Regions from separate parts of the Chryseobacterium indologenes genome, predicted to be linked through region 2. Evidence: riboswitches for the same ligand, from Rfam matches in the RefSeq annotation. Region 2 holds a riboswitch; each other region holds the start of a gene.
The links. A riboswitch is a leader RNA that binds a small molecule or an ion and turns the genes downstream of it on or off. The one in region 2 is predicted to bind S-adenosylmethionine.
Positions count from the first base shown of each region.

Region 1 (3,756 bases), 640 kb from region 2:
CCTGAAAAATTCAAAGAATTTGTAGACCTGTGCCACCAGAATGGAATTGCGGTTATTCTGGATGTTGCATTTAACCACGCAACAGGACGTTCACCCCTGGTAAGGCTCTGGAATATAGATCCGGATGGTGATGGCTATGGAAATGTGGCTGCAGACAACCCTTATTTCAATCAGGTTCCGAAACATTCATACAATGTATTTAACGATTTTAATCATACAAGCCCTTCAACTCAATATTACGTTGAAAGATGTCTTCAGCAATGGCTGACAGAGTATCACATTGACGGATTCCGCTGGGATTTAACCAAAGGATTTACCCAAAGCTGCTCTGAAAATGATGAAGCCTGTACCAATGCTTATCAGCAGGACAGGGTTGACATTATGAAACATTATGCAGACAGGCAATGGGCAATTGATCCCAATTCATATATGATCTTTGAACACCTGGGAACGGATGCAGAAGAGCAGCAATGGGCAAACTACAGAGTAGCAGAAGGAAAGGGAGTGATGCTTTGGAATAAACAAACCGATCCTTATAACCAGAATACCATGGGATATAAAGACAACAGTAATTATGACAGAATGAATCATAGCCTTCATGGTTTTACCAATATGCGCGCTGTAGGGTATGGAGAAAGCCATGATGAAGAAAGGCTGATGTTTAAAAACCTTGCTTACGGAGCTGTTAATGGAAGTTATGATGTTAAAAATCTTAATACTGCTCTTGAAAGAATGAAGACTTTCGGAGCGACTTTCTTTACCATTCCCGGCCCGAAAATGATCTGGCAGTTTGGGGAATTAGGATATGAGTTCAGTATCAACAGATGTGCGGATGGTACCATCAACAACGGGTGCAGAACCGATGAAAAGCCTGTTGCATTCACTTTAAACTATGATACAAACGTAAACAGAAAAGCCGTGTATGATACATGGGCTAAAATAATTACGATCAGAAATACCCATCAGATTTTTAAAACTAAAACGTACAGTATAGAATCCAATAACCTGACTAATGATCCAAATGGATTGATTACGAGAATTTATCTGTATGATCAGGCTATAACAACCGGAATAAAAAATGTAGTGGTATTGGCTAATTATGATACCTCTGCAAAAAATGTTGTTCCTTACTTTCCTTACACAGGGCAATGGCAGAATCTGATGGATGATAATATCCTGAATGTAGCTTCTACCACAACTCCGATAACTTTACAGCCGGGAGAGTTCAGAATTTTCGGAAATTATGCAGGTACTCTGTCAACAACAGATCCAAACGCTGTACATAAATTATCGCTTCAGATTGCGGATAATCCGATACAAAACGGAGTCGCAAAATTAATTTTTAATAAAGCGAAAAACGGAGAAATTTTGATTTTTGATATGACCGGTAAAAAGCTGGATTCATTCAAGCTAAATAAAGAAAACGGAACTTATGAAATGAAAGTCAGCTATCCTGCAGGAACTTATCTGGTTCAGCTGAAATCGGAAACAGGAACTGCCATTCAAAAGATGATGATCAAATAAAAATAAACTATGAAGTTGTTTAGACTTATAAAAATGTTGAATATATTAAAACCATTAAGAAGGATTTAAGAAATAAAGTGTAGTTAAGATGAATCATTCTGATTTTTAAGCTTAAAGCGAAGCTTATCTTAATACTCTTATCGTCTTAATATCATCTTAATGTTTCAAAAATAAAACTTTACACAAGTTCTATAAAATAATAAAGCAGATTTGCAGTACAGCAGATCTGCTTTTTTGTATATTTAAAAAATTAGTCTACTTTTGCAGTAGATTTATCAAGAAAGGTGGAGGGATTTGGCCCAAAGAAACCTTAGCAACCTGCATGATTCCAGAAGTGTAAAGGTGCTAATTCCAACCCTGAGGGGGAGATAAGTGAAGTCAATATTCTTATATGAATTCCATTTCTTGAAGTCTTGTATATCTGCGGAAATATCCGTCAGACTGTTATTATTAATTGGCAAGAACAAAAATGAAAAAATTAAGTACAGCGGTATTATTGCTTGGGGCCGTTTTGGCTGCTGCTCAGGAAAACGAGGAAAAAGGAAAACAAATCGAAGATATTATCATCGTTGGAAACCGTAATGTCAAAAGAACAAAACTGGAAACACCGGTTCCTGTAGATGTTATCAATATTGACAAAATCCAAAGGAGTTCTCCGCAAATGACGGCTCAGGATCTTCTGAATTATGTGATCCCATCCTTTAATGCAGTGAGGCAGTCTGCTTCTGATGGTACAGAACATATTGATCCTGTAACTTTAAGAGGAATGGGTCCCGACCAGGTTCTCGTATTGCTTAACGGGAAAAGAAGACATACAACCTCTTTGGTCAACTATCAGAATACCGTGGGAAACGGTTCTGTAGGAACAGATCTGAGCACAATTCCTGTCATTGCTATTGACAGAATAGAAGTGTTAAGAGACGGTGCAGCAGCACAATACGGGTCTGATGCCATTGCAGGAGTAATCAATATTATTCTTAAAAAAAATGCAGGAGCTTCAGCAAGCCTTACTTACGGATTGACCGGGAGAAATGATGGAGACACTTACCAGGCGGGAGTCAATTACGGAACTTCATTAGGAAAAAAAGACGGGTATATCAACCTTTCCCTGCAGTTAAGCCACAGAGGAAAAACTACTAGAACTCAAAATCACGATTTAGATATTTTCGGAGATAATTTCGCTTATGAATTTGCAGGTGACGCTGAAGCCGTAAAAGCTGCCAGAGCTGCGGATGATGCAGAAATTGAAAAAAGAGGATTAACCCGTGATGATTTCAATTTTCAGATCGGAGATGCCCAAATTAGACAGGGACAGTTGTTTTTCAATTCAGAATACCCTTTTAATGATAATTTTAAAGTATATTCTTTCGGAGGCTTTAGTATTAAAGAAGGAAAAGGCTTTGGTTTCAGAAGACTGCCGAGCGAAAAGTCTAATGTAGTTTCATCCATTTATCCGAATGGTTTTCAGGCCACTCTTGGATCTCAGGTATATGATATTTCCTATGCTGTAGGTGCAAAATATAATGTCAATGACTGGCTGTTTGACATAAGTAATACATTCGGCAGCAATACCTTCAATTATAACGTAAGCAATACCAATAATGCTTCCCTGGGAGCAAAATCTCCAACCCGGTTTTATGCAGGAGCCCATAGCTTCCTTCAGAATACTGTTAATCTTGATGTTTCAAAAAATATAAAACAATTCAATATTGCTTTCGGGGGAGAATTCAGATTTGAACAATACCAGATCAAAGCTGGGGATGAAGCTTCTTATACCCAATATGACATCAATGGAAATGTTGCCACTGAAGGATCGACAGTGCTTGGTGCAGGTGGTTCTCAATCCTTTATCGGATTTTCTCCAAACAATGCCTTGAAAAAAGACAGACATTCAACGGCCGTGTATGCGGATGTTTCGTATGATTTAGATAAAAAACTGAATATTGATGCGGCTGCCAGATTTGAAAATTATTCAGATTTCGGAAATACCTTGAATGGAAAGCTTGCCGTCCGATATGAGTTCGTAAAAAATTATGCAATAAGAGCAGCGGTTGGAACGGGGTTCAGAGCGCCTTCGCTTCAGCAGCAGTATTTCAATAACTCATACGCGGATATCTCTACTTCCGGCTCAAAGATTGTTACCAAAGGAATATTCAGTAACGATAGTGAAGCTGCCAGAATTCTTGGATTTGATAAGCTCAAACAGGAAACTTCTATCAATGCGAGTGCTGG
Region 1 covers NZ_CP074372.1:3,168,786-3,172,541, reverse strand. Annotated here, with positions in the region: gene DYR29_RS14290 (alpha-amylase family glycosyl hydrolase) at 1-1,524, shown strand, start outside; SAM riboswitch class I at 1,794-1,899, shown strand; gene DYR29_RS14285 (TonB-dependent receptor plug domain-containing protein) at 1,994-3,756, shown strand, end outside.
Region 1: it holds a riboswitch for S-adenosylmethionine, as region 2 does, so the genes downstream of both, DYR29_RS14285 (TonB-dependent receptor plug domain-containing protein) here and DYR29_RS17185 (SusC/RagA family TonB-linked outer membrane protein) in region 2, are expected to answer to the same signal.

Region 2 (3,756 bases):
TCCCACTTTACATTATTGGTAGACGTTTTTTCAAGGGTTGTTCCCGGTTCTCCACCAAGGCTGATAAACCTGTATAACTCCTGATATGCATAATAAAGCGGCTGTCCGTTGGGTCTAAGTAATTTATCATTCCCCTGACCTCCGTAGCTGGCACGCAATGTTAATTGATTAAAAACATTCAGGCTTTTTACAAATTCTTCATTGGATATTTTCCATGAACCTCCCACTGACCAGAATCTCCCCCATCTGTTATCCTTCGCAAATCTTGAAGAACTGTCTGCTCTTCCTGATGCTGATAAAAAGTAAGTATTGTTATAATCATACTCTACCTTTCCAAGGAAACTCAATAAGCTTAATTTATTACTGTTTCCACTGAAACTTCCCAGTAGAGAAGCTGCATCCGGCTCATAGTAATAAGGCAGTGAGAACTGACTTCTTGTTCCTGAAATAGTTTGATAATCGTATTTATAGAATTCATGTCCTGCCAGAGCATTTACGTGGTGCTTCCCAAATTTCTTATCGTATGTCAGAATATTGCTGGTTGTATAAGAAAGTGTTCTGGTATTGGTTTTCGTTACTGAACCTCCAATCTCAGCGCCTTGTCCCAGCAACGGATTTGAATAATAATGTCCGTTATAATTCACCAAATCAACAGAAAAACTCGTTTTGAATTTCAACTCCGGTAAGAAAGTGAATTCCATGAATCCTTTTCCTGAGAAGTTATCTTCTTTATTTTCGTTTTTATCTAATGGCAATGTTGCAGCTGCATTCTGATTCTGAAGTGCATTGGTAGGTCTGTACTTTCCAAAATCATAAATCGGGTTACCGTCTGCCCCTAAAATATAGCTTCCGTCTTCATTTCTTTCATAATAAGGATAAAATGAAGGAATAAATCTAGCAGCATTGATGATATTGCTGGCCTTAGAATCTGAAGAAGTCGGCGCTTGTTGAATGCTGTTTGTGTAACTTAAGTTTACCCCAACATTCAGCCATTTTTTTACTTCAGAATTGATCTTTAATCTGGTATTGTATCTTTTAAATCCTGATTCAATCGCCATCCCTTTATCATCCAGATATCCCAATGAAAAGAAATAATTACTTTTTTCACTTCCTCCGCTGATATCAAGATCTACCTGATTTCTTGAAGCCACTCTCTGCAGAATATCTCTCCAGTCATCATTCCAAAGTGGTGATGCACCGGGTAATAATTTCCCATCTGTTCCTACAGGTTTCGGATATGCTGTTCCATATGGATTGATCCCAAGAGTAGAGACAAGGTTGTCTGTTGCCATTTGCGCAGCCTGCTGAGAAGATACTTTTCCAGACTGGTATCCGTTTCTCAAGGCTTCCCAGTATAATTGAAAGTATTGGTCTGTACTTACCTGTTCGTAATCTTTTACAGCTCTTCCGGAAAATCCCTGACTGATATTAAAATTAACTTTTGCTTCTCCTTTTTTACCTGATTTTGTGGTAATGATGATAATCCCGTTTGCTCCTCTTGACCCATACAACGCACTCGCTGTAGCATCTTTCAAAACACTGATGGATTCAATATCACTTGGGCTTATAGAGTTAATATTTCCGTCAAAAGGAATTCCGTCTACCACATATAACGGATCGCTGGAAGCACTTATTGAACCAATCCCCCTGATCCGGATGGTAGAAACCGCACCAGGCTGTCCCGATGCACTCGTTGTCTGAATCCCGGCAACCTGCCCTTCCAATGCCTTGGTTATATTGGTTACAGGTCTGTTATTGATCTTATCACTTGAAATTGTAGCAACGGAACCGGTATAGCTGTTTCTTTTAGCTTTTCCATAGGCTACGACTACAACTTCATCAATTTCTTTTTCATGAAGGCTATCCTTTTTCGGCTTGGAATTCTGTGCATGTACACCGGTAACTCCAAGAAAAAATGCAGCAACCGGAGGAATCCAGGCTTTAGCAGAGAATAGGTTTTTGCTAATCATAATCAATTTTATTTATCATATATTAAAATTTTGCCCTTTGCAGAAAAGTCAGCAAAGGGCATCGATAAATACGATTAACCAATTGCTTATTTTTCCTTAAAAGGCTGAACGTAACACCTTGCCCAATGGGTAGGTTGTCAAGATTTCATAGGGTCAGTTCCCTCCATCTTTCTTTATAAGCCGATCGAAATATGGTTGCAAAGCTAAAAACTTTTAGTCTACAAAACAAGTAGACTTATTATTTTTTCATGATAATTTTTCAAAAATTAACATAAGATTTTAATAAAACCCATTACTGCAAGGAGTTGTAGTTATTATCATTTTATCAAACATGACAAATATCATTATTAATAATTCAATTCAATAAAAGTCAATCTATGCTGAAATTTCTGATCATTAATTAAAAAAAGTTTCTAAATTTATAGTATGAAAGTTTTGATTATAAACGGACCTAATCTCAACCTGTTAGGCACTAGAGAACCTGAAATCTATGGAAATGTTTCTATGGAAAGCTATTTGGAAATTTTAAAATCCGAGTTTCAATCTCATGAATTAAAATATTACCAGTCAAATATTGAAGGGGAACTTATTAACAGACTTCAGGAAGACGATTTTGATGCTGTAATAATTAATCCGGGAGCTTTTACCCATTATTCTTATGCAATAGCTGACTGCTTGAAAAACATTAGAAAACCAAAGCTTGAAGTTCACATCAGCAATATCTACAAAAGAGAGGAATTCAGGCAGAAGTCTGTAACGGCAGCAAATACGGATGCAGTTTTATCTGGTTTTGGGATGGATGGGTATAGGTTGGCTTTATTAAGCTTGAAGTAATTTTTCGGCTTATATTCTTCCTATAGATTGCACAGCAGATATAAAAAATAAAAAAGCCTCATCAATGATGAGGCTTTTTTGTATGCTATTAATAACTATTAGATAGTTTGTTCCTGCAATTGAGGTCCTGAAGCAACTAATTTCTTACCTTCTTCAGTATCACAGTACTGCTCAAAATTTTTGATATATCTTGATGCAAGATCTTTTGCTTTTTCTTCCCATTCTGAAGCACTCTCATAGGTATCTCTAGGATCTAAAATACCTGTAGAAACGTTTGGTAACTCAGTTGGAATCTCAAGGTTCATGATTGGAACCTGAGTTTTAGGAGCATTATCGATAGAACCGTCAATGATTGCATCAATAATTGCTCTTGTATCTTTCAGAGAAATTCTCTTTCCAGTACCATTCCAGCCTGTATTTACTAAATAAGCTTTAGCTCCGTGCTCCTGCATTTTACCGATCAATGTTTTAGAATACATTGTTGGGTGTAATGTAAGGAATGCTTCACCAAATGCCGGAGAGAAAGATGGCTGAGGTTCAGTAATTCCTCTTTCCGTTCCTGCTAATTTTGATGTATAACCGCAAAGGAAGTGGTATTGAGCCTGATCTTCATTCAAGATTGAAACCGGAGGAAGTACTCCAAATGCATCTGCAGAAAGATAAACGATCTTCTTCGCATGACCAGCCTTAGATGGCAATACAATTTTGTTGATATGATAAATTGGATAAGAAACTCTTGTATTTTCTGTGATTGATCCGTCTGTATAATCTGCTAGTCCATTGTTCACAACAACGTTTTCAAGAAGTGCATCTCTCTTGATGGCAGCGAAGATATCCGGTTCTTTTTCTTCTGATAAGTCGATAACTTTAGCATAACATCCACCTTCATAGTTGAATACTCCGTTGTTATCCCAACCATGTTCGTCATCACCGATAAGGTATCTTTTCGGAT
Region 2 covers NZ_CP074372.1:3,805,383-3,809,138, reverse strand. Annotated here, with positions in the region: gene DYR29_RS17185 (SusC/RagA family TonB-linked outer membrane protein) at 1-1,970, opposite strand, end outside; SAM riboswitch class I at 2,054-2,152, opposite strand; gene DYR29_RS17180 (type II 3-dehydroquinate dehydratase) at 2,397-2,804, shown strand; gene pckA (phosphoenolpyruvate carboxykinase (ATP)) at 2,903-3,756, opposite strand, start outside.

Region 3 (3,756 bases), 160 kb from region 2:
TTTACCCTGTTCTCTCCTGCAACCTGATTCAGCAATAATGGGAAAACATTGTTTCTTGCCAGCTCAGCAAAAACTTTATTGAAATCTTCTGCCACAAAACCGATGACAGAAACATTATTGATACTGTAGATCTGGGAAACTTTTCCAGATTTTCTTTCTGCTTCAAATTCATCAATAAGACAAGCGACTGCTTTTTCGGCATCAATTTCCTGAACCAGAATAGAAATTCCGTTTTCTATGGCTTGCTGAGAGATTACTCCCACACTGATACGCGCTAAAGTAAGCGCTTTAAAAATTCGTCCGTCAATCCCGATTTCTCCCAGGAAATCTTCTCCTTCAAATTTGACGATTGATCTGTTCTTCAAAAATTTTATTTCGTTAGCATTTTTCATTACTTCTGTAAAATGTTTTTAATGATATTATTTAATTGTTGATATTCCATTAGGAAGGCATCATGCCCGTGTATAGATTGGATCTCGTGATAAGAAACATTCTTATTTTTCTCTTTTAAGTTTTCAAAACACATTCGGATTTCAGAAGCCGGGAAGAATAAGTCTGTATCTACGGAGATCATGTGCATTCGTGCCTGTATGTTCTCTAGTGCTGTTTCATCAGCATTTATATTCATCAAGAGATGATTCATCAGTTTGTATGCTTTTAAACTAAACCTTTCGTTTAGCGCATTACCATGATAAACCAACCAGTCTTCTGATTCCAGACGTTGTTTTTCCTGGTTATATTGGTTTTGAAATCTGTCATTGAGCGACTGTGGCGTTCTGTAACACAACATAGCATGAATTCTTGCTTTCTGTAGCGGTTCGTCTTTATCATTCAATAAAAATTTCTGAACCAGACATTGTGCATGAAGCCAGTCGTGTGTCCTGTAATCACAGGCTATAGGAATAAATATTTCTGCGAGATCCGGCTGCTTGGCAAGCATTTCCCAGGCAATTCCTCCTCCCAGAGAGCCTCCAATAATGGCATATAGGTTTTTGATATGTAAAGCTTCAAGCCCTTTCAAAAATATCGCTGCGATATCTGAAGGGGTAAAATCTTCATAGTCTTCAATTAAAAAATCGTCATAGCCGTTTCCGGGTATATTGAAACACAGAACAGTGTATTGATCAGTATCAACAATCTGATTTTCTCCCACCAACTGTTTCCACCAGCCTTTTTCTCCGGATACCTCTGAGTTTCCGGTAAGTGCATGATTGATTAAAATGATGGGTGCTGTAAACAGATCTTTCCCAAAAAGCTGATAGCTTAACGGGATATGGTATTCCTTTTGGGAATTGGTTTGATACGAAAGATTAATATAGTTTAGTTCTGTTTTCAATTCTATTATATTTTTATACAAATACAATTGAAAATGCCACAGGAAATGGCTGAAAAGAACTTCAGTAAGTTATCTGTCCAAAATACTTTGGTAGAACGTAGCACCTTCTTTGCTTGCGCAAAGGGTTGCTAAGGTTTCATAGGGTCTAATCCCTCAACCTTTCTTGATAACATTTTCAATATTTAAATGAACGAATGGTGCAAAGGTAGTTCTTTTCTTTTAATTTCAAAAAAAAATTATTTTAATATTTTAAAAAGCCCTTAAATACAAGTATTTCAAGAGCATATTAATAATTGTTCAGATGAAAAAAATTGGAATTATTTTTCAAAAAAACTAACTTCGTATGGAAAAATGATGAGATATGAGCGCCGAAAAAGAAAGATTACAAGATACCAAATGGAAAAACTGGGGCCCGTATGTAAGTAACCGGCAGTGGGGAAATGTACGTGAGGATTACAGCTCAAACGGGAATGCCTGGGATTTTACCAATCATAATAACGCTGAAAGTTATGCGTACCGCTGGGGTGAGGAAGGCATCGCCGGAATTTCTGATGTAAAACAGTTATTCTGTTTTGCTTTTTCATTTTGGAACAGAAAAGATAAAATGGTAAAAGAACGGTTCTTCGGATTGAGTAACCCTCAGGGAAATCATGGTGAAGACATCAAAGAAATCTTTTATTATCTGGATAATACACCCACTCACAGCTATATGAAAATGGTGTATAAATACCCGATCAACGAGTTTCCTTATGATGAACTTCTTGCTGAAAATGGAAGACGCAGTAAAAAGGAACCGGAATATGAGATTTTCGATACCGGAATTTTTTATAATGATGAATATTTTGATATTTTCATTGAATACTGTAAAGCTGATCACAATGATATACTGGCCAGAGTAACCGTCTGCAACCGAAGCCAGCATGATGCACCTATTGTCGTAGCACCTACTGCATGGTTCAGAAATAATTGGAAATGGGGGTATAACACTTATAAGGCAGAGCTGAATGCTTCTCATGACGGAAGTATCAATATAGGACACGACAGCATTTCGATCAAAAAAGTCTATTCGCGAAACACAAATGCACAAAGTGTATTCTGTGATAACGAGACAAATACCTCTAAGCTTTACGGAACTCCTAAAACAGAGAATACTTATTTCAAAGATGGCATCAATGATTTTATTATTCATCAGGGAGATACTGTAAACCCTGAAAAAAGAGGAACAAAAGCATCTTTTCTGATTGATGAAATAGTGGGTGCAGGAGAATCTAAAATTTTTGAATTCAGATTAAGTCCTGAGGAAAATGATGACCCTTTTGAAAACTTTGATGAAATTTTTAATACCCGACAGGCTGAAGCGGAAGAGTTTTATCAGGAAATTCAGAATGATACGGTAAATGAAGATGAGAGAAATGTTCAGCGACAGGCTTTTGCAGGACTTCTTTGGAATAAGCAGTTCTATCACTACAATATCGGAAAATGGCTGAAAGGTGATCCGAACTTTGAAGCGCCGAGAAATTTCAGTGAATACGTAAGAAATACGGAATGGAATCATCTTCACAATAAGGATATTATTTCTATGCCTGATAAATGGGAGTATCCATGGTATGCTACCTGGGATCTGGCATTCCACTGTGTTCCTTTTTCTATTATTGATGCAGAATTTGCCAAAGGACAGCTTTTATTGCTTACGAAAGAATGGTATATGCATCCCAACGGACAGCTTCCTGCCTATGAATGGAATATGAGTGATGTAAATCCACCAGTACATGCATGGTCCTGCTTCCGTGTTTTTAAAATTGATGAAAAGAATAATGGGAAGCCGGATTTATTATTTTTAGAAAAAGTATTTCAAAAGTTACTGCTGAATTTTACTTGGTGGGTGAACAGAAAGGATAAAAACGGAAAAAATATTTTTGGAGGAGGCTTTCTTGGTCTCGATAATATTGGTGCTTTTGACCGGAATATGGAATTAAAGGACGGTCAGCATCTTGAGCAGGCAGACGGAACAAGCTGGATGGCAATGTATGCACTGAATATGATGCGTATTGCAATGGAGCTAGCCCAGTATTATCAGGTGTACGAAGATATGGCGATCAAATTTTTTGAACATTATCTTTATATCGCTGAAGCTATGGAAAACCTGGGTGAAGGAACGAAAGGACTCTGGAACGAGGAAGACGGTTTCTTCTATGATGTATTGCAGCTTGGCAACGGAGACAGTGTTTCTTTAAGATTAAGAAGTATTGTAGGTCTAATTCCGATGTTTGCTGTTGAGATCGTAGACCATCGTTTACTGGAAAAGATGCCAAATTTCAGAAGCAGAATGGAATGGATCTTAAAAAATAAACCAGAGCTCACCAAACTTGTTTCTCACTGGGACGAGGAAGGACACGGCAGAAAACACCTGATGAGTATCC
Region 3 covers NZ_CP074372.1:3,961,637-3,965,392, reverse strand. Annotated here, with positions in the region: gene DYR29_RS17955 (ACT domain-containing protein) at 1-392, opposite strand, end outside; gene DYR29_RS17950 (alpha/beta fold hydrolase) at 392-1,336, opposite strand; SAM riboswitch class I at 1,403-1,509, opposite strand; gene DYR29_RS17945 (MGH1-like glycoside hydrolase domain-containing protein) at 1,698-3,756, shown strand, end outside.
Region 3: it holds a riboswitch for S-adenosylmethionine, as region 2 does, so the genes downstream of both, DYR29_RS17950 (alpha/beta fold hydrolase) here and DYR29_RS17185 (SusC/RagA family TonB-linked outer membrane protein) in region 2, are expected to answer to the same signal.

Region 4 (3,756 bases), 710 kb from region 2:
ACGCTATACCCGATAAATGCATAATCAAATGCAGATACTTTTATTTCATAATTATCAAAAATTGTGGGCTGCAGATTCGGGTTACCGTTTACCTCCGTACTTGGTCCGGAGAACGTTACGTTATTCGGGTTCAGGGCAGAAATACTTGGTAAACTGATTTTTCTGTTGTAGTTCGCAGCAATATAAACCTGATTCATCATGTTATACTGCACACTTGCGTTCGGGAAAAATTTAAATTTATTGAAGGGAATCAGATTAGCCTCTACAAGTTTTGCATCCTTATCAAAATATCTTGTTACCCCGGAAATATCATAGTTTTCAGCACGGGAACCCAATGTAAAATCAAACTTTTTCAATTTAGCTTGGAACTCCAGATAAGTTGAAGCCGTCTGTCTCTGATATTCAAGATTGGTTAAGCCAAAACTTTCCGTATCATAATCCTGCTTCTCATATAATCCTCCAAAGCTTACTTTTCCGCCATCAAGAAGCTTGATAGGCTGGGCATAATCTACTTTGAAGTTGGCAATATTCATCACAGATTCATTGTTCAGAATATCTTTTAAGCCACTCATAGCGCTATTGATAGGAGTGTTTGCAGGTATTACAAATGTACCGTTCTGGAAATAATTGTCCTGAGCGAACTTGCTGTTAGACCTTGTATAACCAAATTGGAAATCCAGCTTCTGAGATTTGTCAGCAAAGCGTTTCTGATAGGTTACAACTGCTTCCTGTCTCAAACTATTGGTATGGGCAACATCCGAAGAAGTATAAAATGCCTCTCTTAAATCCTTTGGATTATTTTCAAAAGGCAAATCTCCATGACCGTTACTTAAAGTGTAGTTGTCATTATTGTTGTGGTAAATGTCATAGTTTAATAATAATCTGTCCTGCCCTAAATCAAAAGTTAATCCTGACTTTGCAAAATATCCGCGTCCGTATCTGTCCGTATGACTCGTTAAAAGTTCATCCTGCTGACCGTTTAACATGCTTTCACGGTAGTTTTGTCCTACATTCAGCTGCCATCCGAAATATTTATTTCTGGCATTTAAATTAACGGAGTTGGTCGTTCTGCTTCTATACTTGTCGTAATTTGTAAAAGAATAATTACCTGAATAAGTAGCAGTTAAATATTTATTGGCATTTTTGTTCGTGATGATATTCATGATCGCACCTCCGGAAGTGGCTGGAAATTCAGCGCCGGGCTGAGTGATCACTTCAATTCTTTCTACAGAATTGGCAGGCATTCCTTCCAGGAAAGAGTTCAATTCATTGGATGTGATATTCAGTGGTCTTCCGTTAAGATATACTTCAAGCATTTTTCCCTGATACATCATTCCTGCGATGTCGGTAGATACAAGTCCCGGAAGTTTTTTAATTCCCTCCAAAACGTTTCCGTTGTTCAGCTGAGGTTGCTCGGAAAAGTCAAAAATGGTACGGTCTGCCTTTTGTTCAACGGCTTTTTTAGTTTTGGTGATGACTACACCTTCAATTTGCTTTTCCTGAGGTTTATTATTTTTTTCCTGTGAAAAAACAAAAATAGAGCTTAATAAAGATAAAGCGAAAATCGTTTTTTTCATAATGTTTTACTGATATCCGGTTAGACGCTGAAAAACATAATTTGTTACGCTAAAATGTTGAAAATCGAAAATTTAGGCTAAATATTTTTTTATTTCCGAAATAATTATATCTTTGCCAGGTAATTATCAAGAATCTCTAGATGGGATAGCAACCTGCAAAAACAAGCAAGGTGCTGCAATCGATAAGCCGGATCTTCCGGAAAAAATGTTTATCATTCTATCATTACTCCCATCTTGAATTTTTGTTTTAAAGTTAAAGCCAAATGTTTAAAGACAAGGGAAATCACATTCCATCAGTAATTTTTTATTCTTCGGATCATGAAGTGAATCTTCATTATTCCCATATGTTTTCATGCCATTTCTACATGCGCATGTGTTGTTGCTTCTAGCCATTTCTATTTCTAAAAAATAATACAAACATTTTCAAAGACCAATGGTAACCTTAAAATTAAGGCTACAGGATTTGTATTGCTCAAAAATAATTTTAACAACAAAAAGAACACAACAATACTATGCACAATTTCAAAAAAAGAATCTTTGTTCCTTCTATCGCGCTCATTTCTACATTTTATTACGCACAGACGGACACTTTACAATCTAAAAAAATAGAAGATGTAGTAATCCTTGGATCAAGAGGCTCCGGAAGATCATTGACGGAGACCCCTGTTCCTGTAGATATCATTAACATATCAAAAATTTTAAAACAGAGTCCTACTAATAATATCAGCCAGGCTTTAAATTATATCGTACCCTCATTTTCATCCACTTCTCACACCGTTAATGATGGAACTGATTTCGTAGATCCAGCTCTTTTAAGAGGGTTAGGTCCAGATCAGGTTTTAGTTTTGTTAAACGGAAAAAGAAGATACCAATCTTCATTGATTAATGTTACCCTTACGCCGGGAAGAGGTTCTGTGGGAACTGATCTTAATGCCATTCCAGCTTTTGCTTTAGAGAAAATTGAAGTTTTAAGAGACGGTGCTTCTGCCCAATATGGTTCCGATGCTATTGCCGGAGTCGTTAACCTGGGATTGAAAAAAAGACTTGGACTTTCCGGACAGGTATTTTTAGGTGGATATGCTTCACCTGTTGCCAATAATTTCTCCGGAGGAGTGGATGGACAGACCATTTCTGTGGATCTTAATTATGGAGCTAAAATAGGAAAGTCCGGGTTTTTTAATGTTACCGGTTCTGCCCAATATCGTGATCCATATTCCAGAGCAGGAGTGAGGGAAGGAGATATCTTTAATGCTTATAATGCAATTAATTACAGAGCATTACAGGATGGAGTTAATATTGATGGATTATATAAAAATATTACCAATACTCCCAATACTCAGCAGATTATCAACACGATTAAACAGTATGCAGCCCAAGTAGATTATTTTGGGAATGATTTTCAGTCTCAGATCTCAGGGGCAAACAGCATTTCTGAGCTTCAAGATTTATTAAGGAGAGATTTTACCTCCCAGGAGCTTAATCACAGAGGATTGGAGAGAAAAGATTTCAGTCTGAGGGCAGGACAATCTAAACTACAGTCAGGGCAGCTCTTTTTCAACTCTGAAATTCCTGTGAATGATGAATGGAAGATTTATTCATTTGGAGGCTACAGCTATCGTCTTGGAAATGCAGGAGGCTTTTACCGTCTTCCTAATAATGAAAGAAACATCAATGCCGTTACTCCCAATGGATATCTTCCTCAGATTGAAGCAACCGTAAATGATTATTCACTTGCTGCCGGAATTAAAGGAAAATGGAATGGCTGGAATGTGGATTTCAGTAATACATTCGGGAAAAATACCTTTGGTTTCGGAGTGGTAAATACCTATAATGCTTCGCTTACAGACAGTTCTCCAAGAACATTTGATGCCGGAGGATCTGAATTTTCACAAAATACCGTCAATCTGGATTTCTCCAAAAAATACGATGTGCTGAAAGGTTTGAATATAGCATTCGGAGGTGAATACCGACATGAAAATTATAAAGTCAATGCAGGAAAAGAAAATTCTTATGCTTCTTACGACATTTATGGACGTGTAGTAACCGCTAACACTCCTGAAAATGAAAAAGTTACCGATTTCTTTGACAAAGTAAGACCAGCTGGGGCTCAGGTTTTTCCAGGCTTCAGTCCGGAAAATGCAGTTTCAGGAAACAGAAACAGTGTCGCTGCTTATGCTGA
Region 4 covers NZ_CP074372.1:3,091,721-3,095,476, reverse strand. Annotated here, with positions in the region: gene DYR29_RS13940 (outer membrane beta-barrel protein) at 1-1,577, opposite strand, end outside; SAM-I-IV-variant riboswitch at 1,696-1,793, shown strand; gene DYR29_RS13935 (TonB-dependent receptor plug domain-containing protein) at 2,090-3,756, shown strand, end outside.
Region 4: it holds a riboswitch for S-adenosylmethionine, as region 2 does, so the genes downstream of both, DYR29_RS13935 (TonB-dependent receptor plug domain-containing protein) here and DYR29_RS17185 (SusC/RagA family TonB-linked outer membrane protein) in region 2, are expected to answer to the same signal.